DNA from 4 places in the Brevibacillus schisleri genome. Region 2 is predicted to be linked to each of the others. Evidence: riboswitches for the same ligand, from Rfam matches in the RefSeq annotation. Region 2 holds a riboswitch; each other region holds the start of a gene.
What was found. A riboswitch is a leader RNA that binds a small molecule or an ion and turns the genes downstream of it on or off. The one in region 2 is predicted to bind cyclic di-AMP.

Region 1 (7,510 bases), 2.0 Mb from region 2:
TTAATCATCTGCTTTAAAACGGGTCAGCGGCGTATCCGTTAAACCCGAATAGTTTCTTTTTGCTGGCACACTCACCAATTCGTCCTCTGGGTAACGGTAGGCGGTTAACTTTCCGCCGAACACACATCCTTGGTCGATGTTGATGGTGCCATTTTTTCGTTTTGGTTCTGGATGCGGATCATGTCCCCATACGATGATGGGCGAAGTCACTTTTCGTTCTTTTGCCCATTCTCTGCGGATCGGGCGCCCATCCGGCCCCGTCCCTGCTACATCGCCATATCGGCAAAACGTGTAGACCGCAGGCGAATCCATCCCTATGTAATCGTCGCGAATCCCCGCATGAACTGCGATCGCTACTATTTTTTCATTTTGTTTGATGATCATGTGCGAAGGAGAAGAAAATAGCAATCTACGGCTCTGCTCACGCAGTAAGGAGGCCTTCTTCGGTCCGTATTCTTGCTGATACAACCGAATCTCCTCTTCTACCTTTTCATCTCCGTGAGCCAATGTCACTGGTCTGCCATCCAACCAGCGGGCTACTTTCCACCCGTGGTTACTATCTACCATTTCAGCCAGGCCTGCCGTGACATGCTGGTGAAAAAATTGCAGCATTTTGATTGAGTAAGGTCCACGACTCGTGATATCACCGAGGGAAAGGAGCTTTCGGCCGTGGGGATGGCGATATGTACCGTCTGGGGCTCGTTCATATCCCAAGCGTTTGAGCAATTCTATAAATTCGTCGTAACAGCCGTGAACATCCCCAACGATATCCACACCATTGTCAGCCGAAAGCACCTTGGAGCGTGTTTGAGGTTTGTGCCTCATAGCCCGTCCCTCCTTTCCGTTATCTCTCATTCGTTACTTACTATCTTTACCACATCTACGAAAAAAACTCACGGTTTGCATACAAGAAAACGGTTTAAACAAGTAAACGCGCGAAAAAGCCCCTGTTTACTGAGGAGCTATTTGGCGCGTTTACTTATTATATGATGCTATGTGCTTAACCTAAGCTATGCGTGTGCACGTAAATAGCCGCTTGCGTGCGATCCTCCACGTTCAGCTTGGCAAGAATGTTGCTGACATGAGTCTTGACTGTTTTGATCCCGATAATCAGCTCATCAGCAATTTCTTGGTTGGACTTGCCCTGACCGATCAGCTTCAAAACCTCCAACTCGCGCGGTGTCAGCTGTTCATGAGGATGAGACTCTTGACCATGACGGAAACGGGCCATGATTTTTCCTGCTACTCTCGATTCCAGAACTGGCTCACCCGCCGCAGCAGAGCGAATTGCTTTTGCAATTTCGGCTGCACGCGAAGTCTTTAACAAGTAGCTGAATGCCCCCGCTTCAATGACCGGATATACCTTTTCGTCATCAATAAAGCTAGTCAAGACAATAACCTTACTGGAAGGGCAGCTTTCACGAATACGCCGAGTCGCTTCCACACCGCCGATGCCTTCCATGACCAAATCCATCAGAACGACATCTGGGAGCAGTTCTTGCGTCATTCGCACCCCTTCTTCCCCACTTCCTGCCTCTGCTACGACTTCAATATCGTCCTCTGTAGACAAATAAGCCGCCAGACCCATCCGAACCATTTCGTGATCATCTACCAGTAGTACCCGAATCACCGAGCCTTCACCCTTCCCGTTCCGTCTGTGACACTAGAGGAATACGCACCTCAATTTGCGTCCCCTTCCCAATCGCCGAGTAAATCTCCATGGAGCCTCCGACCTCTGCTACGCGTTCTTGCATGCTGCGCAAACCGTAGGACGTCATTTTCTCCCCATCCGGATCAAAACCAACACCGTCATCCGTTACTCGCAGGCGAACCTGCTCTTGCAGTGTAAATAGCTTCACTGTAATCTGGGTAGCTCTGGCATGCCGCAATGTATTGGACAAGGACTCCTGCAAAATACGGAACAAATGATCCTCAATTCCACTCGGCAAGCCTTCGACGTCTTCGATCTCCCAAGTCAGCTGCATGGTATTTTTACGCGTCAGCTCATCTAAAAGTTCCAGAATAGCTTCCTTCAATGACTTGTTTTGTAACGTAGCCGGGCGAAGGTGCAAGAGCAATGCCCTCATCTCCGCTTGTGCAGCTGCTGCCATCTCTTCGACCAATTCGATCTGTTGGGCTGCACGCTGAGGATTTTTTTCTACAAGCCGCTTCATCGCCGCAGTCGTCATGGCGATAGCGAACAACTGCTGGCTGACTGCGTCATGCAGTTCTCTCGCCAATCTCTGTCGCTCCTCCGTTACTGCTGCATGCTTCAATTGCTCTGCGAGAGCCGCATTGTGGTTCGACAAACGCTGCAAAGATGCTACTTGCTCTTCCCATTGCGAAGCCAAGCGATTGATCTGCCATCCTAATTCGCCGACTTCATCGACGCCCAATTCGGGAACCCGATATGACAACATCCCGCGTCCAAGCTTCATGGCAGCTTCCCACAGTACACTCAGTCTTTTTTTCAACAAATTGCCGATAATATAGGAAATGATCAATGCCACTAAGACACCTGCCGGCAAAGAAACAACAAAAGCAGCAAGCTGAATCAAGCCCTCTGGATCGATAGGCAGATTGATGCCTATATATTCTGCCAGCCACTTCACGAGGTTGCGGTCGCTAATTATTTCGTTGTACCACCGATGAATCCCGGGGTGGTCTTTCCATAAAAAATATAGCCAAAAGAAACAAATAAACGCGGCAGTAATTGCACTGACGGCCAGTAACATGCCATAGCGCACGTATTGCCACTGAATACTTGCCAATCGCTGTCGACGCATCCGCCAGTACCTCCTAGATGTACTTGACTTTTATATCGCCGACAAGCAGCGAGATATGCAAGTTTACTTTTTGCAATGCTTCATCATACTGATCAGAACGAATCTTAACACTGCGATTGATACCTCCCTGTCGGTGGCTTAGCACCTCCAGGTCACCAATACTCAAGCCTGCCGTTACCGATACAGGAAGATCGATAGGCACATAAATCGTCACATCGCCTACCCAGCCCTCTACGACAAGAAACGCCTCATCCCGCATCAACACTGCCCGAGAAAGATCAATCACAACATCCCCGATTCCATGCCAGACATGCAAGTAACTCAGTTCAAAACGCCCGGAAGTCAGGTGATAATCCCCAATCAGAGAACTGCGGGAATCTTTTGGCAACATGTCGTCAGGTGATGAAGACATTTTTTCGTGATGAGGAATTTTGCCACCAACATGCTTCCATTTGTTCCAGTTGTCTTGCCAAGGGCATTCTGCTGTTGAAACGTTCACGTCATTCGGGACACTCGCATCACTAGTTAAAATCGTCTCCGCAGCAGAAGGGGTCCCACTCTCTCCCAATGGTTGATTCACACGCTGATCTCGTTTGTTGTTCTTGCCCCGAATCAACTGAAAGCCGAAATAAATAAACACGATTGGTACTGCAATCTGGAACAAATCATCAATTCCGACACCGAACCACATATCCGTCGCGATGATGGTCCCAAGAGAGAATAGAATCCCTCCGCCAATCCGATTTTTATTCCCCCACAAACGAAGGCCAAAATAAATAAGCACCATCGGCCACAAGTCAAACAGACCGAACGATATGATACCCAAACTGTCTAATAAAAGACCGATTCCCGTAAAAATAATCAGGACACCAGCCAACATTTTGTGCAAACGGGACAGTTTCACAAAAGTCTCCTCTCTCACGCCCCACGCTGATCGTTTTCACTTTGTCCATTACGACATGTATAGATGAATGCAGGCGGAATGTTCAACAGGGTAAAGTCGATCTTGACCCAGGGAAAACGATCCTGCAACTCAGCTTGGAGTTGTAGCGAATATTGGAATGTAATAAATAGGCCCCCTGGCTTCAGTACAGATTGAACTTCGTCCAGAATTGCTGCCCGCAGCTCTTGTGGAAAATTGGCGAATGGCAGACCTGAGATAATGACATCTGCACTTGCAAGGTCCTGCTCCTCCAAGTAAGACCTAAGTTTAGTCGCTTCCTCCCTGATAGGAAGATCGGGAAAACGTGATTGAAGCATAGAGCGAAATTGGGAATCTCGTTCCACGAGCACGTACTGTGTGCCGGGATGCAAGCGCTGATAGATCGTTTGGGTAAATGCCCCTGTACCAGGTCCCAGCTCCAGGATCACATCGGTTGAAGCCCAATCGACGCTTTTCAACATTTGCTCACATAAAAAACGAGAGCTGGGGATTATACTACCGACGCGTCCAGGCTCAGCGATAAACCGCCGCAAAAAGACCAAGAAGTCCTGCAAGAATCGTACCTCCTAGGGGAAAAGCAGCCTGATGTACACAGGCTGCCGAATTGACACAATCTATTCTACACCTTATCCCCCAGTTCCTGTTGAATTAGGATTGTACTGGTTTGGCTACCGGTGTTTTCACTTCCTTAATGGATGCTTTGATGCTGGCAAGTTCTGCATCGAGATCATCCTTTTCCAGTTCAGACAAAGCGTTCTCCCAAGCGCGGTTCGTTTGACGCCATTGCCCGCTCATTTGCGCTTCTGCTTCCATGCGCATGACTTTCTCTTCCATGCGAGCGAAGCCACGGCCTGCGGACTGATTGCCGATACCGACAACTGCTTGATTGACTTGCTTTTGGGTACGAGCTACTTGTGCACGTGCCATCAGTGTGAACTTTTTCGCACGCATTTTATAGAACTCTTCCTTCAGCTCAGCCAGCTTCTCGCGCATTTGCGTAGCTGCCTCGGATGCTGACAGGTAGAGAGTTTCATATTCCGCTGCACGGCCTTCGTACTGCTTCTTGTCAGCGAGTGCTCGACGAGCCAACTCGTCTTCTCCTTCAGTCAAGGCGAGCTTGACTTGGCGATCACGTTTTTCGATCAGAGCATTGGCTTCGTCCAATTGCTGACGGAATTTCTTTTCCAGTGCAACCTGACGGGCAACCGCTACTTCAACTTGTCCGATTTCTACTTCCATGTCACGCATATATTGATTCAGCATTACTACCGGATCTTCCATCGAATCCAATGCATCATTTACCGAAGCTACTGTCAGGTCACGCAAACGTTTAAAGATACTCATTATTTTTTCCTCCTCATCATATCACATCATATTGTTCATCCAAAAGACTCTTGCGACATTGGCGTTACTGTGGGCGTCTTCTTACATCTCTCTCCCAAGTGTCCAGCGTATCTTCCTTTAATACTTTTTGGGCCCATTCACGCTCCCAAGCAGGTGGCGCTTGTTTAGGTTCTTGGCTGGGACGCAGTAAGCGATATCCCAGATAAATCACCCCAATGGCCAGAAGCGCGTGAAACAGTAGGTCAAGCTTGCCAATCAACATCAGGAACCCGAATAGGAAGACCAGGATTCCCCAAAAACGTGAACCGGTTTGTCCCATGATCTTTTTGGCACCGTATATCATGATCACGCCGGGAATGATAAACCCGAGCAAGTCTCCGATATCGATCCCCACCAGATCGAGAAGAACCAACCCACCGACTAGCAGCAGAACCAGCCCGAGTAGTACTTTGCCAGACCGTTCGCTCATTACTCGCTTACCTCCATTCGTTTTGCATGTGGTGCTTGTGGAACGTTATGCCCTTATTGTAGCCCTCGGTATAGGCTTCCCATAACGGGCGTGCGGTTGGTTTTTCCCTCCGTCCTTGGACGGAGACATTTTCCTGCCTTAATCGGACGAGCTCTCCCGCAAGGCAGGAATAAGCCCGCGTCGAAGGGCGGCTTGCACTGTCGAACGAAAACGTTACAGCATTTGACGGTATCTTTGTGACGAATATGTGAATGAACAGATAAAAAGAAGGAAAAAAAGGACTGGCGTAGAATCTTAGTAAGAGTGCGTGTAAAAAAACATCGAAAAATAGCCGAATTCCGCTTAGCGGAAACGGGGGAACCACGTTTTTGGGGTGAATGGTTGCTACTCCTAGCAGCCTAGGGCGTCCTTTCGACCGAACCCTTCAGCTAACCTCGTAGGCTCACGAAGGGAGCAGTTTCTTTTGCGCAAGATGGTTTTATCTTTATTTATGGCTGGATTACTTGCTATGGGGGCAGGCGCTGCACAGGCTGCTGAGGAGAATACTCTCCATGAAGTTGTCAGTGACTTGTACGGTACCCCTTACAAATCTTCCGGCTCGTCCAAAAAGGGCTTTGACTGCTCCGGTTTCACGCGCTACGTATTTGATGCGTTAGGTGTAGACCTGCCTCACAATTCTGCTTCCCAGTACGAATTAGGTACAGAGGTAGACAGAAAAGATTTGCAACCAGGCGATCTCGTATTCTTCAATACGAACGGTCGCAGCATTTCTCACGTGGGTATCTACATCGGAGACGGCACATTCGTGCACTCGGAATCTGGTCGTGGAGTCGTCAACACCAAGTTGAACGATCCATACTACTGGAGCAAGCGTTATGTAGGCGCCAAGCGTCTCAATGCTCCTGTTCTAGCGAAAGCAGAAACTCCGAATAAGGAAAAAGCGGTGCAAGCTGCATCGTTGCCGGAAAAACCAGCTAAAAAATAGTCATTCGGCAAAATAATAAAAGCCAGGGACACTACGTCTCTGGCTTTTTCTGACGAAATTTAGTACCTGGTCTAAAGAGGTACCCTCACATATTAGAACAACTTAATAACTTACGGGGTTTCTTCCCCTGATAAGGTCAAAGCATGTTATGATAGACAAGACCCATTCTTTGAATGGTATTCCTTATTAATAGAAGTAACTGGGGGTTGTTCCGGTGAAAGATCACATTTTAATTGTCGATGACAATCTGGAGATTATTGAACTGCTAGAAGACATTTTGGAGAACGAGGGCTTCAGCGTTTCTTCTGCTGAAAGCGGAGAAGATGCTCTCTCGTTGCTCAGCCAAGGTGAGCGTCCCAACCTGATCCTTTTGGATATTATGATGCCCAACATGAGTGGCTACGAGCTCTGCTCTCAAATTCGCCGTGAGTGGGATTTGCCTATACTGTTTCTCAGTGCCAAAGGAAAAGCGGTAGATAAGGTAGTCGGTTTCGAAATCGGCGCAGACGATTACATCACGAAGCCTTTTGATACAGAAGAGCTGCTCGCTCGCATTCGTGCCCACCTTCGTCGCTATGAGCGCATTCGCAAGCATACCGAAGAGCAGCCTGAGAAAGAAACAGCCTCTTCTCCAATTACGGTTTTGAAATTCAAGGACTTGGAAATTCATAAAGAAACGTATTCCGTATATGTATGTAACCAAAAGATCGAGCTCTCTACCAAGGAATTCCAACTGCTCACCTTCCTCGCAGAAAATGCGGGCATCGTCTTTACAAGAGAGCAAATTTATGACCGTGTTTGGGGATATGGTTATGGCTCCCTCAATACAGTGACGGTCCATATTAAAAACCTCCGTGAGAAGCTGGAAACAGAACGTCAATTCATTAAAACACAATGGGGGACAGGCTACGTATTTATCGGGGAGAAGCTTTAAATGAGCTTGCGCAATAAAATTTTTCTCTCCTTCATTGCCTTGCTCACAC
Region 2 (7,510 bases):
GCGGATGTCAGACTCGTGGGAATCGTTCGTTCAACTTCCGGCCTCTACGATGAGAACGGAATCGATTCAGGGAAATGGGCAGACTATGCTCATACAAAACAAACATGGAACGCATCTTGGAACGCGCTGGAATTTATCAAATCAGTTCAAGCAGATGTACTCATCGAGGCAGGGCCATCTGAAAAAGAGGGTGGACCTGGTCTGACTTATATTCGGTATGCATTGGAGAATGCCATGCATGCGATCGCTATTTCAAAAGGTGCGCTTGTTGTTGATTATGCTGGTTTGGCCGCTCTTGCCAAAAAACATGGTACCGCGTTGAAAATTAGTGGAGCAACAGCGGCAGCTCTCCCGACGATCGATCTTTTGCAGTATAACTTGGCAGGCTGTGAAGTAAAACGAGTCGAAGGTATTTTTACGGGAACGACGAACTTCGTGCTCACAAAAATGATGGAAGAGGGGCTCACCTGTGCAGAAGCAGTCGAGCTCGCTCAGAAGATGGGGATTGCCGAACCGGATCCCTCTTACGATATCGATGGTTGGGATACAGCTTCGAAGCTCACGATTCTGGCAAACGCTGCTTTTGGTGGGCAAGTAAATCTAACCGATATCGCACGCGCAAGTATTCGCGAAATAACCTCGTTACAAATCGAGACGTGGAAAAAGCATATGAAGATTCCCAAGCTGATCGGAACGATTCAAAAGGAAGCGAATGGTACGGTTTCTGTAGCAGTTGAGCTGTGTGCGGTGGATATTACCCATCCGTTTGCATCCGTATCAGGTACGACAAAAGCCATCCGGGTAGAAACAGATGTCATGGGGGGTTTATTGGTCGTTGGAGGAAAATCAGATCCTGTCGCGGCAGCAGCGGCTGCTTTAAAAGACCTTGAACATATTATTAGCAGATAGGTTCATTCGCATGTGCTTCCAGTGTTCCTTAGGAATGAGTCGTTTAGAACCGCGTGCATACTAGGGATGCACCACCAAAAACGGCGAGGGGGCCATACGGATGAAACAATCGTCTGATGTCAATGCCGAGTTGCAGCAAGTATCTGCTTACCCAACCAAGCAAGAAATGAATCAAAAGGACGTTGCTTTGCTAGATGAGCAGGAAAGCTGCTGTACCCCCAAAAAACAGGCTTCTGAAACACAGCCGGATTAATGCCTACACGAAAAAGCCGGGTCTCGATTAAGAGACACCGGCTTTTCGTTTCGTGTAAAGCGTGTTACCCGATAAATTCTTGTACCCAGTAGCCATTTGTGAAGCCTACACCAATTTTTGTGAAGTCAGGGTTCATAATGTTTTGGCGGTGGCCTTCACTGTTCATCCATTGTTGCATGACTTCTTGTGGACTCTGTTGACCCATGGCGATATTCTCACCTGCAGTCGAGTATTGAATGCCATACTGCTTCATCATGTCAAATGGGGAACCGTACGTTGGGCTGTTGTGGTCAAAATAGTTGTTAGCAGACATATCTTGTGCTTTTGCCAAAGCTACTTTGGACAGTGTTGCATCCATTAGAACAGGCTTGAGACCTGCTTTTGCACGTTCTTGGTTTACCAAATCCGCGACTTGTTTCGCAAAATCACCCGTCTTAGCTTGATCCGCTTGATTTACTGGAGCGGCAGGCTCAGTGACATTATTGGTAGGTTGTGCTGGTGCTGTTTGTACTGGTGTTTGTTGTACTGGAGCTTGTTGTACGGGTGCTTGTTGGTAAGATCCTGGTTGATACGGGCATGGTTGTTGTACAGGTGTAGCTTGTCCTTGCTTAACAGGTTGCATGAGCTGTACTGCTTGTGGCTGGCCAGGAACAAAGCCTTGCTTTTGGAAAAAGTTAAAGAACTGTTGAGCATTTGGTGCTTTTTGGAATTGTCCCATATTTTGACCCACATTGAATTGGAATTGTCCGTTCTTCAATGGGCAGTTAGATGCTGCGGAAGCAGAAGAAGCAAACCCTGTCAAAGCCAAGCCCAGACCAAGAGTCATCGCGATTGTAACAGAACCAAAACGTTTCATAAAAACAAATCTCTCCTTTTTTTTGCCTACGAGGTTAGTTGTCGGATTCGGATTGAGGAAACAACCCTACGCCAGTTCGGCGATTCACCCCAATGTGGAATAGCTCATCCACAAAAAAGTCCCCCGCACTTCCTTTTCAAAGAGGAAGTCTCGGCTTATTTCGTTTGGCATGAACAACGATATCAGACAATCCCAATCGAAATAAAGGAGTAATATATGGCAAATACCTAGAATCGTTGATAAATTAGGCTCATTTCGTTTCGTTTGATTGTTCCTTCCAGGCAGTTAAGCCGCCTTCCAATGCATTTGCATGAAAACCATGCTCACGAAGGAGAGCCGCAGCTTTTTGAGCTTTGTTACCTGTTGTACATAAGGTAACGATCTGGACATTTTGCGCGAGTTTTTCGGTTTCTTCATCAAGCGGCTTGTCCTGTTCTTTCATAAGAAGATAGGGGACGTTTTGCGTCGATGCGTTTTCGTGAACGAGGCTGCCGGAAACAAATTTCTCGGCGTCGCGTACGTCCAATAAAAGTACGGGCACTTTCTTTTCAAGCATGTCGGATAATTGAATGGTTGTCAAAATATGATTTTGCAATGTAATCCCTCCCAATCCTATTGTATCAGAGTCCTGCTTCGTCCAGAATAAGGGTGAACGGTTGCTTTTATTGGACAACCATGGTAGAATGAGGTTGCTACTTGAAAAATTGATACCTAATCATTCATCGAGGTGTTTGTATGCTGATGGATAACATTTTTGAATCCCCGATTCACACTGGCGCGGTCATCGGAGCCGCAAGGATGGAAGAGAGGAAGGGCTTTCATTGTTTTAGGTTTTCAAAAGGTTTAGTTTTTAATTTTGCAGTTCCGTCCTATTACATTCGCATATTTGCTGAATAAGTAAAATTCACATATCATGAAGGCGTATCATCGCACATGATCTGGTATTTCTTCATGATATGTGAGCTTTATTTGCTTCGGTAAATATGACTAGCATATTCAAATTGAATTTTTGGAGGTTTTTTTAGATGCAAACGAACGGAACAGTAAAATGGTTTAACGCAGAAAAAGGTTTCGGTTTCATTCAAGTAGAAGGCGGAGACGATGTATTCGTACACTTCAGCGCAATCCAAGGTGACGGTTTCAAAACTTTGGACGAAGGTCAAAAAGTTCAATTCAACATCGTTCAAGGCAACCGTGGCCCACAAGCTGAGAACGTAGTAAAACTGTAAGTCTCCTTTTCAAAGAAACTGTCCTTTCGAGGGCAGTTTCTTTTTTTGTCGTGGTCGTAGAAGCAAAAAGGCGTTGGGATCGTCCCAAGCGCCTTTTCCTGCATGCGAATGGATAAAAAAAGGAACTATGGCGTCCCACCATAATTCCTCATTTTCTTCCTACAAGATAGTTAAATACAAGTTTCGATTTCGACAGTTTGGAATTGACTGTCAAGAACGGTAAGACCAACAACTTGACCGCCGCCGATAGTAGTACGGCCATAAGTGGTGAGAAGGACATTTCTGTTGTTTTCTGCTACGGTAAGGCGCACTTCATAGTGGAAAGAAGCGGGGATCAGCGCATTGAAAGCAGTTCGAGTATTCGCAGGGATAAATTGCGTGATGTCAAGCAAGGTGCTAACTGGATTCGTTTGCGTAACTGCGTTACCCCAGTTTAATACTTGCACACGTACTTCAACCGGTTCTGTGTTCAGATTTACCAGGTCGAGGTGAGCGGTGAGAGCACGGGCGAGGTTGTTTTGCAAAATACCGGTCGTTCTCACAGTATTTCTTCTTGGGCGTCTGTGATTTCTTTTTTCCGAATTACCTTGATCGTCGTCGTATTCGATTTCAGACATCCATGTTCACTCCATTCTTGTGTAATCTAGTGGGACAATAATACGATATTGTTTCTTGTCTTAATTCGTAACGGCGAACGTAAGGGGACGAGTACCTATTTTTGATAGAGGATGGTGGAGGGGTTGGGAGATAGAACTGTATGCAAACAACTTGACTATACAGCTCGATTTGATTGGGGATACGAAGGGGTAGAACAGGTCGGGGCAGCATCGGATATGATCGTCATTATCGATGTGCTCTCCTTCAGCACGTGTGTCGATATCGTAACGGGACGAGGAGGTATCGTTTATCCTTATCAGGTAAAGGATGAGTCAACCGTAGCGTTCGCCAAACAAAAAGCAGCGCTGCTCGCTGGAAAACGCGGAGAACCAATCTCCCTTTCCCCCACCTGTTTGAAAACGGTTCCAATGGGAAGGAGAATCGTATTACCCTCGCCAAACGGATCGACCTGTACCGTGTTGGCGAAGAAAACAGGTGCGAAGGTAATCGCTGCGTGCTTGCGAAACGCGCCATCTGTGGCCAGATACATACAGCAGCAGAATGGAACGGTAACCGTCATTGCTTGCGGTGAACGGTGGGGAAATGGAGCATTGCGACCTGCTATTGAAGATATGATTGCGGCAGGTGCGCTGCTTCATGAATTGAAGGGATATCGATTGTCACCAGAGGCCGAAATAGGCTCAAGATCATCATCTTGCTTACTTGCAGAATTGTGCTTCTGGCCAAGAACTGATCAGCATGGGGTACCCGGAAGATGTCGAACTTGCAGCGCAGTGGAATCAGAGTGGCGCAGTTCCAGTGCTTAACGATGATTTTGCGTACGAAGCGATTTAGTCTTTTCGCATAAAGAATCCCTCATTCGGTAACCATGGTTATGAACTACACATGAGAAAAACTGGACAGGGAGGATTCATATGGATGAAAAGAGCAAGGCCATCAACCAGGCAGAAGATAATATCCTGACGAATCGTCAAGGCCATCCGATTACAGACAACCAGAACTTGCGGACAGTTGGAAATCGCGGGCCAACCGTTCTGGAGAATTACGATTTTCTTGAAAAAATCACACATTTTGATCGGGAGAAAACACCTGGGCGTGTCGTGCATAGTCGAGGTGCAGGAGCACATGGCTATTTCGAAGCGTATGGAACCGTAGGTGGTGAGTCGATTTCTACGTACACGAGAGCAAAGCTGTTTTCGGAGCGTGGGAAAAAAACGCCTGTGTTTGTGCGGTTTTCTACGGTTAATCATGGGACACATTCGCCCGAAACTTTGCGCGATCCACGTGGGTTCGCGGTGAAGTTTTATACAGAGGACGGGAACTGGGATCTGGTGGGCAATAACCTCAAAGTTTTTTTCATTCGGGATGCCATGAAGTTTCCTGATCTTGTCCATGCGTTCAAGCCTGATCCTGCCACAAACATTCAAGACGTGGAACGGATCTTTGACTTCATCTCGAACACGCCTGAGGCCATGCATATGATTACGTTTTTGTTCTCCCCGTGGGGAATACCTGCGAATTATCGACAAATGCAAGGCTCTGGCGTAAACACGTACAAGTGGGTAAACCATGAAGGAAAAGCGGTCCTGGTCAAATACCATTGGCAGCCGTTAGTACAAGGAATTAAGAATTTGACACAAAAACAGGCGGAAGAGATCCAAGGGAAAAACTTCAATCATGCCACGCAGGACTTGTATGAAGCGATTGAGCGAGGAGAATATCCGGAGTGGGAAATGTGCGTCCAGATCATGAGTGATGACGATCATCCTGAACTCGATTTTGATCCGCTTGATCCAACGAAAATATGGCCTGAAGATCAGTTTCCGTTTCTTCCTGTAGGCAAAATGGTATTGAACAAAAACCCGGATAACTATTTTGCTGAAGTCGAGCAAGTAGCATTTGGGACAGGTGTTTTAGTGGATGGACTTGATTTCTCTGATGACAAGCTCCTGCAAGGAAGGACCTTTTCTTACTCCGATACGCAACGGTATCGGGTTGGCGCCAACTATTTGCAGCTTCCAGTCAACGCTCCCAAAAAGCATGTCGCTACCAATCAGGAAGGCGGTCAGATGCTGTATCGAGTTGATCGGACCCAGCGGCATATTAACTATGAGCCATCAACGCTTGGCGGATTGCAGGAAGCCAAGCAAGCAGCTCCTGATCATCAGCCAGAAGTGGAAGGGAAGGTCGTTCGTCAAAAAATTGATCGTACCAACGATTTTAAACAGGCGGGAGAACGATATCGCCTCTTGGAAGACTGGGAAAGAGAAGACCTCATTGCCAATCTGACGGATGCACTCCTCTCCTGTGATCCTCGCATTCAAGAGAAAATGCTTGGTTACTTCTCCCAATGTGACGAAGAGTACGGTCAACGTTTGAAAGCTGGAGTTGCACAGGGTAATGGCGGAAATCACAAAGAGATGGGCGGACCGATGGGGGCAACGAATCCTGGAGCGGCTGTCAAGGAAGCTGAACAGAAGTCTCGCCCGTCCAAGCCTTACTGATGACCCGAGTGAAAAACAAGACTGAATGAATAGCGGAGCTTTGCCGAATCTATGGTAAAGCTCTTTTTGTATCCGGTTGCAATTGCTACAGAAGTAGGGATCACGAAGCCGGCGATCTACAGTAACGCAATTCGAGTTGCCAACGTCTTACATTTGTTTACATTTGACGATGGCGAGGAGACTCATGATGGTACAAAGAGAGAAATGGGTAGCAGTGTTGAGCTATACCGCGGTACTTTCCCTATTGACGACAGGGGGCGTCGTTGCTGCATCCCCTGCGAAGGCAGCTTCCCAAAAGGTTGAAGCAACGGTTAGCACGACGGGCAATACTGAGGTGAAGCTACAGGTTTGCGGTCAAGATGATGCAAAAGCAGATCTATCGAATACAACGATGAAGTCTTGGAAACCTTTGGAGAATAAGCCGGTTTTGGAAGGGATTACTTCGATTGCAACAGGCGTCATTTTTGATGAAGCAGGCTATGGGTGGAGGCCAGGTATTTCTTACGCCTTCACCGAGGATGGGCAGGTGTGGAAATGGGGCTTTCAATCTGACAAGAAGTATGAACCGCACAAGCTAGCCGGGATCAAGGATGCCAAGCAAGTCATGACGGATTATGTCCTCACGAGCACTGGTGAAGTATGGCAGATTGATGAGAAGAAAGCACCAGAAAAACTGGCTGGTCTGGATAAAATCAAGAACATTCAGCAGCTCGATCTTCATGAAGGCGTACTCTTTTTACTGAATGAAGACGGTACTGTACTGAAATGGGAAAAAGGAGCGAAAGCAGCGGAAAAGGTGACGAAGCTCTCGAATATCCGTGACATGCATAGCTCTGCCTTTTCCTTGTTTCTAGTAGATGACCAAGGGAAGCTTCTTTATCTCGATGGCAAATCCGGAGAGCTGAACACAGAAAATCTACAGGTAATGGATATCCCTGGGAAAGTCAAACACGTAGCCGTCGATTACACGGATCGCGCCCTGATCCAAACAGATAAGGGCGAAGTGTACAGCTACAATACAAAAGAAAATGAAAAAGTAGTGCGTGCTGCTCATGCAGATGGTGCCATACGGATGGCAGTTGGCGGAGAAGGAATGTACCTAATCGTAAAAGCGGACGGAACTGTTTGGGGCTGGGGACAT
Region 3 (7,510 bases), 2.5 Mb from region 2:
TGAAATCGACCAAGGTAATGTTACGCTCGCGCAGGTAAGGCACGAGGACCTCGTTTACAGCAAGACCCATACGCTCCAATGTCGCTTGGTCACTCTCGCTTGCAATCCCCAACACTTTAATATGGGAGGCATTCACCAATGGATCTCCCAGTGCGTCATCCTTGTAGTAAAACTCGACAACGGGCTGCGGAAGCACAGTTCCTTCTTCCATGCCAAGACGCTTGGCCAATGAGCCTGCTGCGATATTGCGAACGACTACCTCCAAAGGGATAATCTCCACTTTGCGAACAACTTGCTCTGTGGCGGACAGCAGACGGACAAAATGGTTGTCGATGCCCCGCTCCTTCAGCATAGTGAAAAAGATTGCCGTAATGCGGTTGTTCAGCTCACCTTTTCCGGTGATTTGCGCCCGTTTCTCTCCATTAAATGCTGTTGCGTCGTCTTTGTACTCTACCCAGTACTGATCAGGCAAAGATGTCCGATAAATACGTTTCGCCTTACCTTCGTAGAGTTGTTCTTGTTTTTCCACCGTAGGAGTCACCTTCCCAGTCAAAAAGGTTGAGTTTAGGTTAATTCACGAACGTTTCAACTACATTAAAACACAAACATACGCATTTATCAACGAAAAATGCTGGAATAGACTTCGACAAATGTTCGGGATTTACTGCATGTTTTTCGCACTATAGATGTTAACATTCGTTTACATGTTCTCCATACTAGCTTTACATCTCCTGATTACAATAGTCCTTAGTCTCGGGACTTTTCGACCATCCACTTATCAGGAGGCAACTGGAGATGCACGCTATCTTTCGCCATTTACTCACTCCCTTTTCTCGCCTACACAGGCAAGTGCGGCTCCGTACCAAGCTGACGATCCCACTTCTGTTCATCCTGCTCATTTCTTCTGGCATGATTGGCTGGACCTTTTACACCCAGGCAAAACAGGTGATGATTTCGCAAATGGAGTCCCGCCTTGACTCAGAGACGGACAAAACCACTGAAAAAATTTCGCTTTTAAAGTTCACTTTCGCTAGCGACGATCAAGCCTACCAAAAGCGCCTTCAATACGAATTGCAACAGCAAGAAAGCAATCTGTCTCAGGAAGGCTTGATACTCCAGCAATATCTGGTCAAAAATGGAGCTTTTCATCCCATTGAAAACGTGACAAAGGGCGCGATTGAAATCCCGCAAGATATCGCGATACGAATGCAAGCCGAGCGATTCGGCGTGATTCATGTCCCTGTCGATAACCACATACATACACTGGCCTTTACGCATTCTCCTGAGGAGAGCTACATATACGTCATAGACGTTTTGCAGGAGTCCTATCTAGGTCCTCTTCACGAGATAACCAAAATTATCGTGATGACCATTCTCGCTAGTCTGTTCCTTTCTTTGTTGCTGTGCTTGCTGGTTGTGAAGGGGATAACAGCGCCTTTTCAGACGTTGATTATGGCCATGCAACAGGTAAGCTCGGGCGATCTCACCCATCGTTCCCGTTTGCAAAACGAGGGGCCAGAGATTCGTGGAATTTCTAACAGCTTCAATCACATGGTAGAGCAAATGTGTGAGATTATTGCTGAAATCCAACTTATGATTGAGGAACTGAACAAAGGCGGCATCGCGATCAGGCAAACAGCCGATGAAGCAGGCGACCGTTCGTCGATGCTGTCTTTTCGTCTCGATACAGTCAATCAAGGCGTCGAACAAACTGCTACCTCAACAGATGGCGCCAGCGCCTCTTTTCAGCACATCAAGCAATCGATGGATGGACTGTTTGCGCGTATTTTCTCTGTGATTGAAGCGGGTAAAAAGATGCAGACAATCACCCACCATGGACAAAATCGTATCGATGATTTGAACACGATGATCAATCGCTTCTCCCACACGTACGCACAGGTCGACACCCGCATGACAGAACTGCGTCGACAATCAGAATCTATTGGACATGTTGTTCATCTGATCCAAAACGTGGCGAAGCAAACCAAGCTTCTCGCTTTAAACGCGAGTATTGAAGCGGCCCGTGCTGGAGAAAACGGACGCGGATTTGCTGTCGTGGCAAACGAGGTAGCCAAGCTTGCCAGCGAGTCGGAAAATGCCACAGTAGAAATCACGCGACTGATGGACGCTGTTCAGGAGCAAACCCATGAGATTTCCTCCGAAACCTCACAAGCATCCGAACAGCTTCAGCAAAGCCTGCAAAAGCTCTCAGAGGCTGCATCTGCTTTTCTTGAGCTTCGACAAGCTGTCGATCAGACAACGGGAGAGCTGCATATTGCCAACGTGGGGTTATCCGACATAACCGAAGGCTTGCACACCGTAGACATGGCATTCGATGCGTTTGTTGCCGTTTCACAAGAGACCAAAAGCAGCACAGAAGAAATGTTGGTCGCCTCGCGCGAACAGCTCACTTCTATTGAAAAATCACGTCAATTGGCAACAGAGCTTCTAGCCTTATCTGAGCGGCTGCAAGAAATCAGTGATCGCTTTCGCGTTGCCTAAACAAGATGAGCCTCCCCCTCCGGGCAGGCTCTTTTCGTTTGTTTATGATAAACTTGTCAGTGGTATAACCAATACGTGAAAGAAGGAATTTCAGATGTTTCCATTTGAAGTGTCTTTTCCTACCAAAATTTACTTTGGCATAGGCGAACTGGAACGTTTGGGCCAAGAAGCAAAATCATTAGGCCAAAAAGCATTGCTCGTTACAGGCGGCAATGCTGCCAAACGTACAGGACTTTTGGACCGCGCCAAGGCTCTGTTGCAGGAAGCTCAAGTGGCGTATCTTGTTTTTGACAAAATTGAACCGAATCCGCGTACGGCAACAGTTGATGCCGGCGCTGCGCTTGCGCGTGAGCATCAGTGTGACTTCATTCTGGCTATCGGTGGCGGCTCCGTGATGGATGCCTCCAAAGCGATTGCGGCAGCAGCCGTTTCCGGACGCCCGATTTACGATTACATGCGGGGAAATCCGAGCGGTTCTGGTCAATTACTGGTACCCGTTCAGGAAGCACTGCCGATCATGACCGTCCCGACAGTAGCCGCTACTGGTTCGGAAGTAAACCATATCAGCGTCCTAACTAATTGGGACACGCATGAAAAATCTTCGATCAACGGTCCAGCACTTTACCCGAAGATTGCCATTCTTGACCCGTCTGTCACCTTTACCGTTCCGGCTCGCGTCACAGCGGAGTCTTGCGCCGATATCTTTTCCCATCTGTTTGAAAACTATTTGATCAGCGCGGAAGGGACCCACGTACAGGACGGGATTTCCGAAACACTCATTCGCCTCGTCGTCGAGCACTCCATCACAGCGATCCAGCAACCAGACAACGCTGAAGCAAGATCCACCCTTTTATGGGCGAGCACGCTGGGCATCAGTCCCTTCGCTGCTGGCGGTCGCGGTGCTGGCATGCCTTTGCACGGAATTGAACATCCGCTGAGCGGAATCTACGATATGGCTCATGGTCGTGGACTGGCGATCCTGTCCCTTCCGTATTTCGAACAGGTGATATTGCAAGACCGTCCCGAGAGACTAGCCCGTATGGGACGTCATTGTTTTGGTGTTACGGTGGAGAACGAGGACGAAGCAGCACGAGCAACGATTGAAGCCGTTCGCCGTTGGTATGAGCGCATGGGAATCACCGAACGTCTGTCTGACTTCGGTGTAACCAAACAATCACTGGCCCAAATGGCTGAGGAAGCGGTTCGCATTGGCGGACGCGGAATCGGATATCTGCCTAGCTCACGAAAATTGAATGAATCCGATGTAATCGCGATCTACGAGGCTTACCTGTAATGGAAGCATCAAACACACTGGCGAGCCTACGCTCAGTTATGTAATAATACAAATTAATCACTAATCAAAATTATTTTACTACGGAGGTTACCACCATGGCAGATCCACGCATTAATGAACTGGCAAGCCGTCTCGTCCGTTACTCGCTTAATTTGCAAAAAGGCGAAAAAGTTCTGATCGAAAATACAGGCCTCCAACCTGAACTCGTTCGTGCACTTGTACGTGAATCATTTGCAGTTGGGGCTCTGCCTTTGGTCACCTTAAAAGACCAGGAAGTCATGCGTGCACTCTATCAAGGCACGAGCGAAGAACATATGGCTCTGATGGCAAAATACGAATATGACCGGATGAAGGACATGGACGCTTACATCGCCATCCGCGCTTACGACAACATCAACGAGTATGCTGACGTACCAGAAGACAAAATGGGCATTTACGCTCGCGTCCTGTATCAACCTGTACATACGAACGAGCGCGTTCCGAACAAACGCTGGGTTGTACTGCGCTACCCGAACAAGTCGATGGCGCAGCTGTCCAAAATGAGTCTCGAGAGCTTTGAGGACTTCTACTTCTCCGTCTGCAATCTGGACTACGCGAAAATGTCAGCTGCCATGACTCCGTTGAAAGAGCTGATGGAGCGCACTGATCGCGTACGCATCGTCGGTCCAAAAACGGACCTGCGCTTCTCCATTAAAGGAATCAATGCCATCAAATGTGACGGCAAACGCAATATCCCGGATGGCGAAGTATACACCGCTCCTGTACGTGATTCCGTGGAAGGAACCATTTTCTACAACGCCGCATCGATCTACAACGGCATTACCTTCAATGATGTTCAGTTCACTTTCAAAGAAGGCAAAATCGTAGAAGCGACCAGCTCCAATACGAAAGCATTGAACGACATCCTCGACACGGACGAGGGCGCACGCTATATCGGAGAATTCGCGATCGGCTTCAACCCGCACATCCTCCACCCGATGCTGGACATCCTGTTTGACGAAAAAATCGCGGGCAGCTTCCACTTCACGCCAGGGAATGCTTACACAGTAGCAGACAACGGCAACCGCTCCTCCGTTCACTGGGACTTGGTCCAAATCCAACGCCCTGAATACGGCGGCGGCGAAATCTGGTTTGACGATGTGCTGATCAGAAAAGATGGGCGCTTTGTGTTGCCAGAGCTGGAAGGCTTGAACCCGGAGAATTTGATTTAAGTGCAATGAATGAAAAAATGGGTTAGGGAATGAGGCTCCCTAGCCCATTTTCTATTGTTCAGAGAAAATAAAGTATGAGACTGATGCTGTGAGGCGACACTGTCAGCGGGCTTGAACACATTGGCCACCTCATATTCGACGACTTGGCCGAGCAGCAGGCTTGCTTCATTCAAGAGATATTCTTATTAATCCTACCAAATTTTACGGGTTTCTTTCACCGGTGAATCTCTGTTATTCTAGGTCATGCCAAACAAAACAGCCGAAACTTCCTCTCGAATGGAAGTGCGGGGGATCTTTTTTACTTGCAGATGAGAGATCTGCATGGGGTGAATCGCCAAAGTGCGTAGGGTTGTTTCCTCAATCCGAATCCGTCAACTAACCTCGTAGGCCAAAAAAAGGAGACGATGTGAATATGAAACGCCTTGGTACTATTGCAATCGCAACATTGGGATTGGGATTTGTTCTTTCCGGCTTTTCTAACACAGCTTCTGCCGCTACCACATGTCCGCAATACGGATATCAACCATATATGCAACCTGTCCAACCGCAAATGCAAGCACCTTACGCAGCACCAGCGAATCAACAGCAGCCAGCTCAACAGCCAGTAAAACAAGCTAACCAACAAGTGGATGCTTCCTCTGTTGGGAAGCAAGTAACTGATTTGGTAAACCAAGAGCGTGCAAAAGCAGGTCTGAAGCCAGTGGAACTGGATGCTTCCCTGAACAAAGTTGCACAAGCAAAAGCGACTGATATGTCCAACAACAACTACTTTGACCATACAAGCCCTACGTATGGCTCTCCATTTGACATGATGAAACAATTCGGTGTATCTTCTATGACCGCGGGTGAGAACATCGCCATGGGTCAACACACCGCTGAGGAAGTCATGAACCAATGGATGAACAGTGAAGGACACCGTCAAAACATCATGAATCCTTCCTTCACCAAAATCGGTGTAGGCTTTGTGAATGGATACTGGGTACAAGAATTCATCGGATAATGAAATTAGATATAAATGCCGAGTCCTCTAGCGGGGACCCGGCTTTCTTGTTTTTTCCCAGCCTTGTCTGGAGTGGCCTTTGAACATCTATCAATCTCCGTGAAAAGCCAACAGCTAGCTTTATACGCTTTATTCAGATTTACTTCCCATTTCTAGTTCGTTTGTCTTTTCTTCAACCACCGATTCCGCACCTTCTCGAATTTTTTCTACAACTTCTCCAGATTTGAGTTGCCTGTGCGAAGGGAGATCTAAAAATGTAGAAGCACGTTGATCGAGCCACAAGCTTTCCTCACCTTCCCTATCAGTTGCAACGAAGATAAACCCACCTGAATAACTAAAGTACGTAATGTTTGCATCTTCCCCGAGTGTATTTTTCATGTTCTCGTAAAGGTCAAACAATTCAGGACCAGTTTTTTCACCACCAGCCATGATTGGCTCTGTATCTGTTGCTATAACGATACCTTTTACTTCATCCTCTTCCATAATGAACGAAAGTTTTTCATCCGTTGAAGATAGTAGTCCTTGCATATTCGTATCGTTATAGTTACGTATTTTATCCGCTTCTGGTAAAACAGCTCCCTGAATCGAAAAGTTTGACAGGGTTACATTCCTACTCGATTTGCTTAAGGGGTAGTTCTCTTGGTTACGTGCCTGTTCCATATTTTTATATGCCTGTAATGCTTCCTTATCCCCTTGGTTAATAGCCCCAGCCCAAGTAGCTGATGATATTCCAGCAACAATTAGCGCACCTATCAATGTCCATGTGTATTTATTCATAACTCCCCCAAAGTTAATTCACTTCGATACAGGAATATTATACCATTTTTTAAAATCTCTATGAATTATGAAATAAAAAAATGGAGACATTGAAGCATCTCCATTTTTTTACTTTTGCCATCATTTCATCCATACGGCAACCTGACCTCAAAACACGTATGAATCAAATCACTTTGGACAGAAATCGTTCCCCGATGCTTCTCGACGATATTTTTGGCAATAAACAAGCCGAGTCCTGTGCCTCCTCCTTGATGCGTTCGCGCTTTGTCGCCTGTAAAAAACATTTCAAAAATATGCGGCAGCGCCTCCTCAGGTATCTGGTCGCCGTAATTCATGATTTGCACAACCACTTCATCGCCCTCACGATAAGCGTTCAAATCGATAAACTGGCCATCGCCCCCGTAGCGTATCGCGTTGGTCAGGATATTCTCAAATACGCGTGCCAGCAGCTCCCCATCTCCCACGATCACTAATTGAGCAGCAACCGTACACCGCGCGACGAGCTCATTTTTCTCAAAGGAAGGATACATCTCCTCATTTAACTGGACAAGCAATTCACTCAAATCAATGGCCTTTTGCTCGATGGTAACCATGCCGTAATTCATTCTCGTAATTTCGAAGAGCTCATCAATCAGCTTTTCCAATCGATGCGACTTGGTAAAAGCAATTGTCACATAATGCCGCATCTGTTCTTGTGGCAACTGCTCATCTCGCAAAATGAGATCG
Region 4 (7,510 bases), 2.7 Mb from region 2:
TTGGTAGCGGATGCACCGACCTTTGCTAGCCTGAAAAAACAGGATTTACTCATGCCGTATGCTTCGCCCGAGGCTAAGGACATTCCGGCGGAGTGGAGGGATGCAGAGGGCGCTTATACGGGAACCAAAGTGATGGCAACCGTTCTTGCAGTCAACAGCAGCAAGGTTGCCGCTCTTCCGGACAGTTGGAAGGTTCTGACCAGTCCGGAAGCCTCGAACAAAGCGACTATGCCAAGTCCACTCTACTCTGGGGCAGCAGCCTATAACGTAGGCGTACTTACTCGGCAGGCTGATTTTGGCTGGGACTACATAGCTGGACTCAAAGCAAACCAGATGACAGTCACTAAAGGAAATGGTGCTGTATTGAAAAGCGTCGCAGGCGGCGAGAAGGAATATGGGATGGTTGTGGATTACCTCGTAGCTCGGGCGAAAAAAGACGGCTCTCCAGTCGAGCTTATCTATCCAAACGAGGGTGTTCCTGTCATAACCGAACCAATCGGGATCATGAAAGCAACGAAAAATGCAGAGGCAGCAAAAGCGTTTGTCGATTATGTGCTCTCGGAAGAAGGACAGCAGCTTGCAAGCAGTCTTGGGTACACCCCGATCAGAAAAGGCATCGCTGCTCCGGAAGGGCTACGCGCTCAAGACCAGATCAAGGTGCTTTCGGCGAATACAGATGAACTTGAAGCGAACAGAGAGGCGGACAAAAAGAAATTTGGAGAGATGATGGGTGCAAAGTAACTGGCAGGCAGCAGTGTCCGAGCGCAAGATGGGGGAACGGCGAAAAATAGCCGTACCCCTGTCGTTGGAAAAGGCGGCCACATGGATCGTGCTGGTGCCGGTCGCCTTCTTTTTTATTTATCCGTTGTGGAAGTTGATCGCTCTTAGTGTGCAAACAGAAGCAGGGATCGGTCTTCGATACTTTGCGGATGTGATCACACATGAACGCACGTGGAACGCTATCGGTCACAGCGTTACGGCGGCAGGAGCTTCTACGCTCATCGCGTTAGTCATTGGCGTGTCGCTGGCTTGGTTATGCGCCTATACAGACATACGCTGGAAGTCTGCCATTCACGTACTTGCTCTGTTGCCATTGCTGATTCCCTCGTACGTGATGACCTTGGCCTGGACACAACTGGCAGGTCCGCAAGGGGTATTGAACCGGGCAGCGAGCTGGCTTTATGGTGGGCCTTTGGAGCTGTGGGACGTCTATGGATTGGACGGGATCATTGTTGTAATGGGTCTCACGCATTATCCGTTGGTCTACATGCTCACGCTATCCGTTCTGTATCGGATTCCCAAAGAACTGGAATGGGCGGCTCATTCTTCAGGGGCTACGGCTACGACTGTATTTCGTAAGGTGACACTCCCACTCGCCTTACCGGGAATTGCAGGAGGTGGGCTGCTTGCTTTTATTTCCGGACTCGATAATTTTGGTGTCCCTGCGTTTCTCGGGATCCCGGAAAATATCCCTTTATTGAGTACGTTGATTTATGAGGAGGTCATCGGATTTGGACCGAGCGCTTTTGCGCGGGCATCTGTCTTGTCTATTTTGCTTGGCGTGATAGCATTGGCGGGAACAGGAGTACAGTGGCTCTTTTTGCGTAAAAGCCGGGTGGACCAGACCAGTGCCGAGGACAAATCGATTCGCCGTCACTTGGAAAGATATCGACGGGCTGTGGAGGTTCTTGTTGGACTCTTTTTGTTGGTGACGAGTGTGCTTCCTCTCTTGTCCATGGCAGCGAACGCTTTCATCAAGGCGTATGGGTTGCCTTTTGTTCCGCAAAATCTGACGTGGAAGCATTTTGCATTTGTTCTGTTTGACCATGTTGGAACGAGAGCGGCCATCGGCAATAGCCTGATGCTGGCCTGCTTGACTGGCGTCTTGTGCGTGGTGGCTGGAACATGGTTCGCTTACTGGCGCATCCATCGGCCTTCCTTTATGGGAAAAGTAATGGAAGGAGCTGTCGCTTTGCCGTATGCTTTGCCCGGTATGGTGCTTGGTCTGGCGATGATTTTAACGTGGATCGAGCCGATTCCCAGCTGGCAGCCAGGAATATATGGAACGGTTTGGCTCATTTTGATTGCGTATGTGACTCGCTTTTTGATCTTGCAAGTAAAAAGCAGTACGGTCTCCATTATGCAGGTGGGCAAGGAAGTAGAAGAAGCAGCACGGATCAATGGTGGGCGATTTTGGACGAGGTGGTCCCGGATTTTGCTTCCGCTCTATGCACCGGGAATGGCAACAGGCTTGTTTCTGGTGTTCCTGACAGCATTTACTGAATTGACAATATCATCGCTTCTGTGGTCATCCGGTTCGGAAACGATCGGTGTCGTTATTTTTAGCTTTGAGCAGGCGGGATCAACGACTCATAGCACGGCCCTTTCTTCGTTGATCGTAGTGGCCATCCTGCTGGCTTTGACAATTGGCGGTTTATGGAAGCGATATTGGCAACGGAGGGTACAGGGATGAACAGTGCAAGAGTGAAGGGCGTTTCCAAAAAATTCGGAGATGTGACGGCGCTCCACCATCTGGATCTACAAATTGGACAAGGGGAATTCGTTGCTTTGCTCGGGCCGAGCGGTTGCGGAAAAACCACACTGCTTAGGCTATTGGCAGGTTTTGAATCGCCTACCAGCGGAGAAATCTGGATCAATCAAGAGTGCGTAGCGGACCAGGCAAGAAGAAAGCCGCCAGAGGAGCGGCGGATTGGTATGGTGTTTCAGTCATTCGCACTTTGGCCGCATTTGACTGTCTATGAGAATGTGGTGTTTCCGTTGCAACATCAAAAGCACGTGCCTGCCGCTTACAAAGATAAACCAAAGGCACGGGTGGCACAAATGCTGGAGATGGTTGGTCTCGGAGGAATGGAAGAGAGATTTCCCAATCAGCTCTCTGGTGGACAAAAGCAGCGTGTTGCTCTGGCGCGGGCCATCGTATTTAACCCTACGCTGCTTCTGATGGACGAGCCATTGAGCAGTCTCGATGCAGAGCTGCGTATGCAAATGCGCAAAGAAATCCAATTTATTCACCGCGAGCTGGGTACTTCCATCGTCTACGTCACACACGATCAGTCAGAGGCACTAGCTATGGCGGATCAGATCGTCGTAATGAAAGGCGGGAGGGTGGAACAAGCAGGTAGCCCGCATGATATATACTATTCGCCCCAATCTCCTTTTGTCGCCAAGTTTGTGGGACGGGCCAACTTCTTAAAAGGAAACTGGTCTTGCCCCAATACCTTTCTGTTGGAGAGGCAAGGAGAGCCAGCGGTACCGATTGCCGTTTCCCGAGACTTTTCTTCCTTTCATGCTCAGCAAATATTGCCGGTTCGTCCCGATCAATTGAAGCTCGCAGCGTGGCAGCAAGGAATGGAAGGCGTTGTCGGAAAGGTATCTCATGTGCAATTTCAGGGGCGAGAGCTGCTTTATTCGATCCGGGTCGGGGAGGATGACTGGGAGGTTGTCACGGACATCAGTCAGCGCTTTTCCTATGAGGAGCGTGTATGCGTAGAGGTTTGTGTGTAAAAAGGGAAAGATAGCCAAGAGATTCTTCAATTGGATGAGCATGAACCATCTAAATCAATGCGACTCATTAAGAAAGGCGCTATTCTGTTTGATTCAACGAAAACGAACGTTCACAATAACTGGAAGCGAGCGTATAATCAAAATCACAATCACGATCAAATAAGCAACAAAACACAATACGGCCTAGTTCCGATATTCTCGGAAGCGGGGGAACCAATCTTTTGGGGTTAATCCTGAGTGATCAGGAGGGATGAGGAAATGTCTTCTCTGCCATCCTACCCGTCAGCTAACCTCGTCGGCCAAAGCAGGGAAGGTCATGGATGGATAAAGTCTAGGCATATAGTGCGCAACAAGGGGATTCCTTGCGGGCGTGTGATAGGCCGATACAGGCTTTTTCTTTGGGACCTTTGTTCTGGAGAAAAAGAATGGATCGGCCTATTTTTTATGGAAATACCGACGAGCAGCTTACGCCGATACAACGTGAAGGGAATGGTGTGGATCGCTGAGAGGCAGTCGGTACGACATAAACCGCTGACAATCGAAATCAGGAAGACAGAGTACAGGGAGTCCTGAAAATGGACGCCAGGTATTACGTAAGCCTGCGGATTTTCAACACGAGTAAAAATCAAGCGTGCCTACTTGGTTTTGCTGGAGTGTCGAAACTTCGCGGGCTTTTTCCATTTACGAAAAAACGAAGGATGAGGGATATCATGTCCAAAATGAAAGTCCATCAACTTACAAAAGTGTTCGGCAAGCAGCCCGAGCTGGCCTTGAAGCTGCTGGCGGAAGGACGTACAAAAGAACAAATTTACAAGCAAACCGGCCAGTCCATCGGTGTCAATCAGGTCAGCTTTGAAGTCGAGGAAGGTGAAATCTTCGTCATTATGGGCCTGTCAGGCAGCGGCAAGTCCACCTTAATCCGACTGTGTAATCGACTGATTGACCCAACGAGCGGAAGCATCGAGATCGATGGGGAAGAGATCGTGGACATGAAGGCAGCAGCTTTGCGTGAGGTGCGGAGGAAGAAGCTCGGGATGGTTTTTCAAAATTTCGCCCTGTTTCCGCAGCGGTCGGTACGAGAAAACGTGGAGTTTGGTTTGGAGATTCAGCAAGTACCGCCAGGACTCCGGCAAGAAAAAGCACGGGAAGCACTTGCGCTCGTTGGATTAACCGAGTGGGAAAATGCGCACCCGGATCAACTGAGCGGAGGGATGCGCCAGCGGGTCGGGCTGGCGCGGGCATTGGCTAATAATCCAGATATTCTCTTGATGGACGAAGCGTTCAGTGCACTGGACCCGCTCATTCGAAAAGATATGCAGGATGAGTTGCTGGAGCTTCAGATGACGATGAAAAAGACGATCCTGTTCATTACGCATGACTTGCATGAGGCGTTGCGACTGGGCGATCGGATTGCCTTTATGAAAGACGGGCAGATCATTCAGATCGGCCGCCCTGAAGAAATCATGGCAGACCCCGCGGATGAATTCGTGCGGAAGTTCGTGGAGGATGCCGACCTGTCCAGGGTGCTCGTTGCTGAAAATGTGATGAAACGGGCAGAAGCAATCACGCCTGACAAAGGGGCCCGAGTGGCGCTGCAACTCATGATGGATAATGGTGTGTCCAGCTTGTACGTCGTGGACAAAAAGCGCACACTGCTCGGATTGATTACGGCGTATGACGTATCACTCGCGATCAGTACGGGAGATTCGCTGGAGGCAATCATGAAAACCGACCTCCCTACCGTTTCGCCTGACGCACGTCTGCACAGCTTGTTCCCGATGATGGCAGACCTGCATGTCCCGATTGCGGTAGTGGGCGAGCAGCAGCGTTTGTTGGGTGTCATCGTAAAAGGAGCGGTGCTAGGCGGGCTGGTAGGCAAAGTCAATGTACAAGAGCATCAGAGAGCAGAGGTGATGAGTGATGGACGTCGTGCCTAAGCTACCGATTGGCGGTTGGATGGAAGGGTTCGTGGAGGTGCTGGGCCAGTACAAAGGGGTATTGTTTGATCCGGTGGCTATCGTCATTTCCACGATGGTGACTTACTGTTCTACGGTTTTGGCAGAGATACCTTCGCTGATTCTCATCTTGCTGCTGGGGGCCGCTGCGTGGGTTTTTGCAGGGAGAGCGTCCATGGTCTTTACGGTTGTTGGACTTTCTCTCATCCACAACTTGGGGTACTGGGATGAAACGATGGAGACATTGGGACTCGTCCTCACTGCTACCATGATTTCGATCGTCATCGGGATTCCGGTGGGCATTCTTTGCGCGAGACACGATACGTTTCGCAATCTAGTAACGCCAGTACTGGATTTGATGCAGACGATGCCAGCGTTCGTTTATTTGATTCCCGCGATCTTTTTCTTCGGTTTGGGCGAGGTGCCGGGAGTTATTGCCTCCGTTATTTTTGCTTTGCCGCCAATCGTGCGTCTCACGAACTTAGGCATACGTCAGGTCCCAGCGGAAATGGAGGAAGCGGCGGACGCCTTTGGCGCAACTGGGTGGCAAAAGCTCGTGAAAGTACAACTGCCATATGCGAAATCGACGATCTTGGCGGGAGTCAATCAGTGCATCATGCTCGCCCTGTCGATGGTGGTCATAGCGGCTATGATCGGGGCGAAAGGCTTGGGTGCAGACGTATATCGCGCCGTATCGCAAGTGGATATAGGAAGAGGATTCGAGGCGGGGTTATCCATCGTGATCATCGCTATCGTATTGGATCGGCTTACCCAACATGCAGGAAAAAAGGAGCGAAACACATGATGAACAAAATGGTTCCAGCTATATTGGCAGTCATGATGGGAGCGACAGCTTGGCTCGCAGGCTGCTCTAATCAAAACACAAACACACAAATACCGACAGCAACGGTGGTCGGTCCGATTCCTTCTGAGACGTCGGACAACGTGCTAGGAGAAAAGCTCGACTACAAAATCATCGGAATCGATGCAGGAGCAGGCTCGATGGTAAAGACAGAGGAAGTCATGAACCTGTATGGCTTGGATAAATGGCAACTTGTCGAAGGTTCAGATGCCGCTATGACAGCAGCTTTGATCAAGGCGTACGAAGCGAAGGAACCAATTATCATAACGGGCTGGACGCCGCACTGGATGTTTAAAAAGATGGATTTGAAATACTTGGCGGACCCAAAGAACGGCTTTGGCGGAGCGGAACAAATTCATACCATCGTGCGCAAAGGGCTGAAAGAGGATCAGCCTGCTGCCTATCAATTTCTGGATAAGTTCTGGTGGGAGCCAGCCGATATGGAGTCGGTCATGGTTCAAATGATTGACGGAAAAGATCCAGAAGTGGCCGCTGCGGAATGGGTAAAAAACAATGAAGCCAAAGTAGCGAAATGGGTGGAGGGCATACAGCCTGTCCAAAAAGAGAAGCTGACTCTCGCTTATGTAGCATGGGATTCCGAGATTGCCAGCTCGCACGTCGTCGAGCATGTGCTTGAGCAGAAGCTGGGGTATGAGGTCGAATTGAGTCAGGTGCAGACTGGACCGATGTGGGCAGGTGTGGCCATTGGGGATGTAGATGGGATGGTTGCAGCGTGGCTGCCGTCTACAGATACGAGCTATTTGAAAAAATTCGGTGGGCAAATCGAGGATTTGGGTCCGAATCTCGACGGAACCAAAATCGGACTCGTGGTTCCTTCGTACATGAATATCTCGTCCATTGAGGATCTCCAATAAGGGAAGGGGAGGTGCTGCTATGAAGCATTATCTCGTAATAGGCAAGGGGGAAGCTTTCACTTCTTTTGTCCAGACACTATGCTGCGACAGTTTGCCTGCGTTTTGGGGAAGGAATCCAGGTGCCTTTTCATTGAAAGCGGGGCCTGGAGATAAGACGATTCAGCGTTTTTTGCCCATCTCATTTGACGAGTGCTACCGCGATCAGGAATCCTTGCTGATATACCAATCCGTCTACATCTTTCCCGATGAGTGGGCGGAGGGACGCGACTTCGTTACACTGTTCAAGCAGCTGG

Region 1: linked by a shared signal. The riboswitch ahead of ACUUHJ_RS05625 (C40 family peptidase) and the one ahead of ACUUHJ_RS15520 (CAP domain-containing protein) in region 2 are both predicted to bind cyclic di-AMP.
Region 3: linked by a shared signal. The riboswitch ahead of ACUUHJ_RS03635 (CAP domain-containing protein) and the one ahead of ACUUHJ_RS15520 (CAP domain-containing protein) in region 2 are both predicted to bind cyclic di-AMP.
Region 4: linked by a shared signal. The riboswitch ahead of ACUUHJ_RS02400 (quaternary amine ABC transporter ATP-binding protein) and the one ahead of ACUUHJ_RS15520 (CAP domain-containing protein) in region 2 are both predicted to bind cyclic di-AMP.

What each region holds. Positions count from the first base shown of each region.
Region 1 is NZ_JBVNDM010000001.1:1,112,030-1,119,539, reverse strand. Features, by position in the region: gene prpE (bis(5'-nucleosyl)-tetraphosphatase PrpE) at 1-825, opposite strand; gene ACUUHJ_RS05655 (response regulator) at 1,001-1,630, opposite strand; gene ACUUHJ_RS05650 (sensor histidine kinase) at 1,638-2,786, opposite strand; gene liaF (cell wall-active antibiotics response protein LiaF) at 2,800-3,690, opposite strand; gene ACUUHJ_RS05640 (class I SAM-dependent methyltransferase) at 3,705-4,283, opposite strand; gene ACUUHJ_RS05635 (PspA/IM30 family protein) at 4,378-5,073, opposite strand; gene ACUUHJ_RS05630 (LiaF transmembrane domain-containing protein) at 5,138-5,542, opposite strand; cyclic di-AMP (ydaO/yuaA leader) riboswitch at 5,862-6,001, shown strand; gene ACUUHJ_RS05625 (C40 family peptidase) at 6,006-6,527, shown strand; gene ACUUHJ_RS05620 (response regulator transcription factor) at 6,742-7,461, shown strand; gene ACUUHJ_RS05615 (sensor histidine kinase) at 7,462-7,510, shown strand, end outside.
Region 2 is NZ_JBVNDM010000001.1:3,161,288-3,168,797, forward strand. Features, by position in the region: gene ACUUHJ_RS15510 (homoserine dehydrogenase) at 1-909, shown strand, start outside; gene ACUUHJ_RS15515 (hypothetical protein) at 1,010-1,162, shown strand; gene ACUUHJ_RS15520 (CAP domain-containing protein) at 1,227-2,018, opposite strand; cyclic di-AMP (ydaO/yuaA leader) riboswitch at 2,027-2,184, opposite strand; gene ACUUHJ_RS15525 (rhodanese-like domain-containing protein) at 2,269-2,613, opposite strand; gene ACUUHJ_RS15530 (cold-shock protein) at 3,044-3,247, shown strand; gene ACUUHJ_RS15535 (hypothetical protein) at 3,418-3,864, opposite strand; gene ACUUHJ_RS15540 (2-phosphosulfolactate phosphatase) at 3,988-4,671, shown strand; gene ACUUHJ_RS15545 (catalase) at 4,780-6,369, shown strand; partial or broken gene ACUUHJ_RS15550 (RCC1 domain-containing protein) at 7,463-7,510, shown strand, end outside.
Region 3 is NZ_JBVNDM010000001.1:688,590-696,099, reverse strand. Features, by position in the region: gene purC (phosphoribosylaminoimidazolesuccinocarboxamide synthase) at 1-529, opposite strand, end outside; gene ACUUHJ_RS03650 (methyl-accepting chemotaxis protein) at 796-2,502, shown strand; gene ACUUHJ_RS03645 (iron-containing alcohol dehydrogenase) at 2,597-3,796, shown strand; gene ACUUHJ_RS03640 (aminopeptidase) at 3,892-5,007, shown strand; cyclic di-AMP (ydaO/yuaA leader) riboswitch at 5,255-5,412, shown strand; gene ACUUHJ_RS03635 (CAP domain-containing protein) at 5,420-6,007, shown strand; gene ACUUHJ_RS03630 (hypothetical protein) at 6,137-6,784, opposite strand; gene ACUUHJ_RS03625 (sensor histidine kinase) at 6,910-7,510, opposite strand, start outside.
Region 4 is NZ_JBVNDM010000001.1:445,488-452,997, forward strand. Features, by position in the region: gene ACUUHJ_RS02385 (ABC transporter substrate-binding protein) at 1-741, shown strand, start outside; gene ACUUHJ_RS02390 (ABC transporter permease) at 731-2,473, shown strand; gene ACUUHJ_RS02395 (ABC transporter ATP-binding protein) at 2,470-3,525, shown strand; cyclic di-AMP (ydaO/yuaA leader) riboswitch at 3,696-3,842, shown strand; gene ACUUHJ_RS02400 (quaternary amine ABC transporter ATP-binding protein) at 4,236-5,462, shown strand; gene ACUUHJ_RS02405 (ABC transporter permease) at 5,446-6,285, shown strand; gene ACUUHJ_RS02410 (glycine betaine ABC transporter substrate-binding protein) at 6,282-7,217, shown strand; gene ACUUHJ_RS02415 (hypothetical protein) at 7,237-7,510, shown strand, end outside.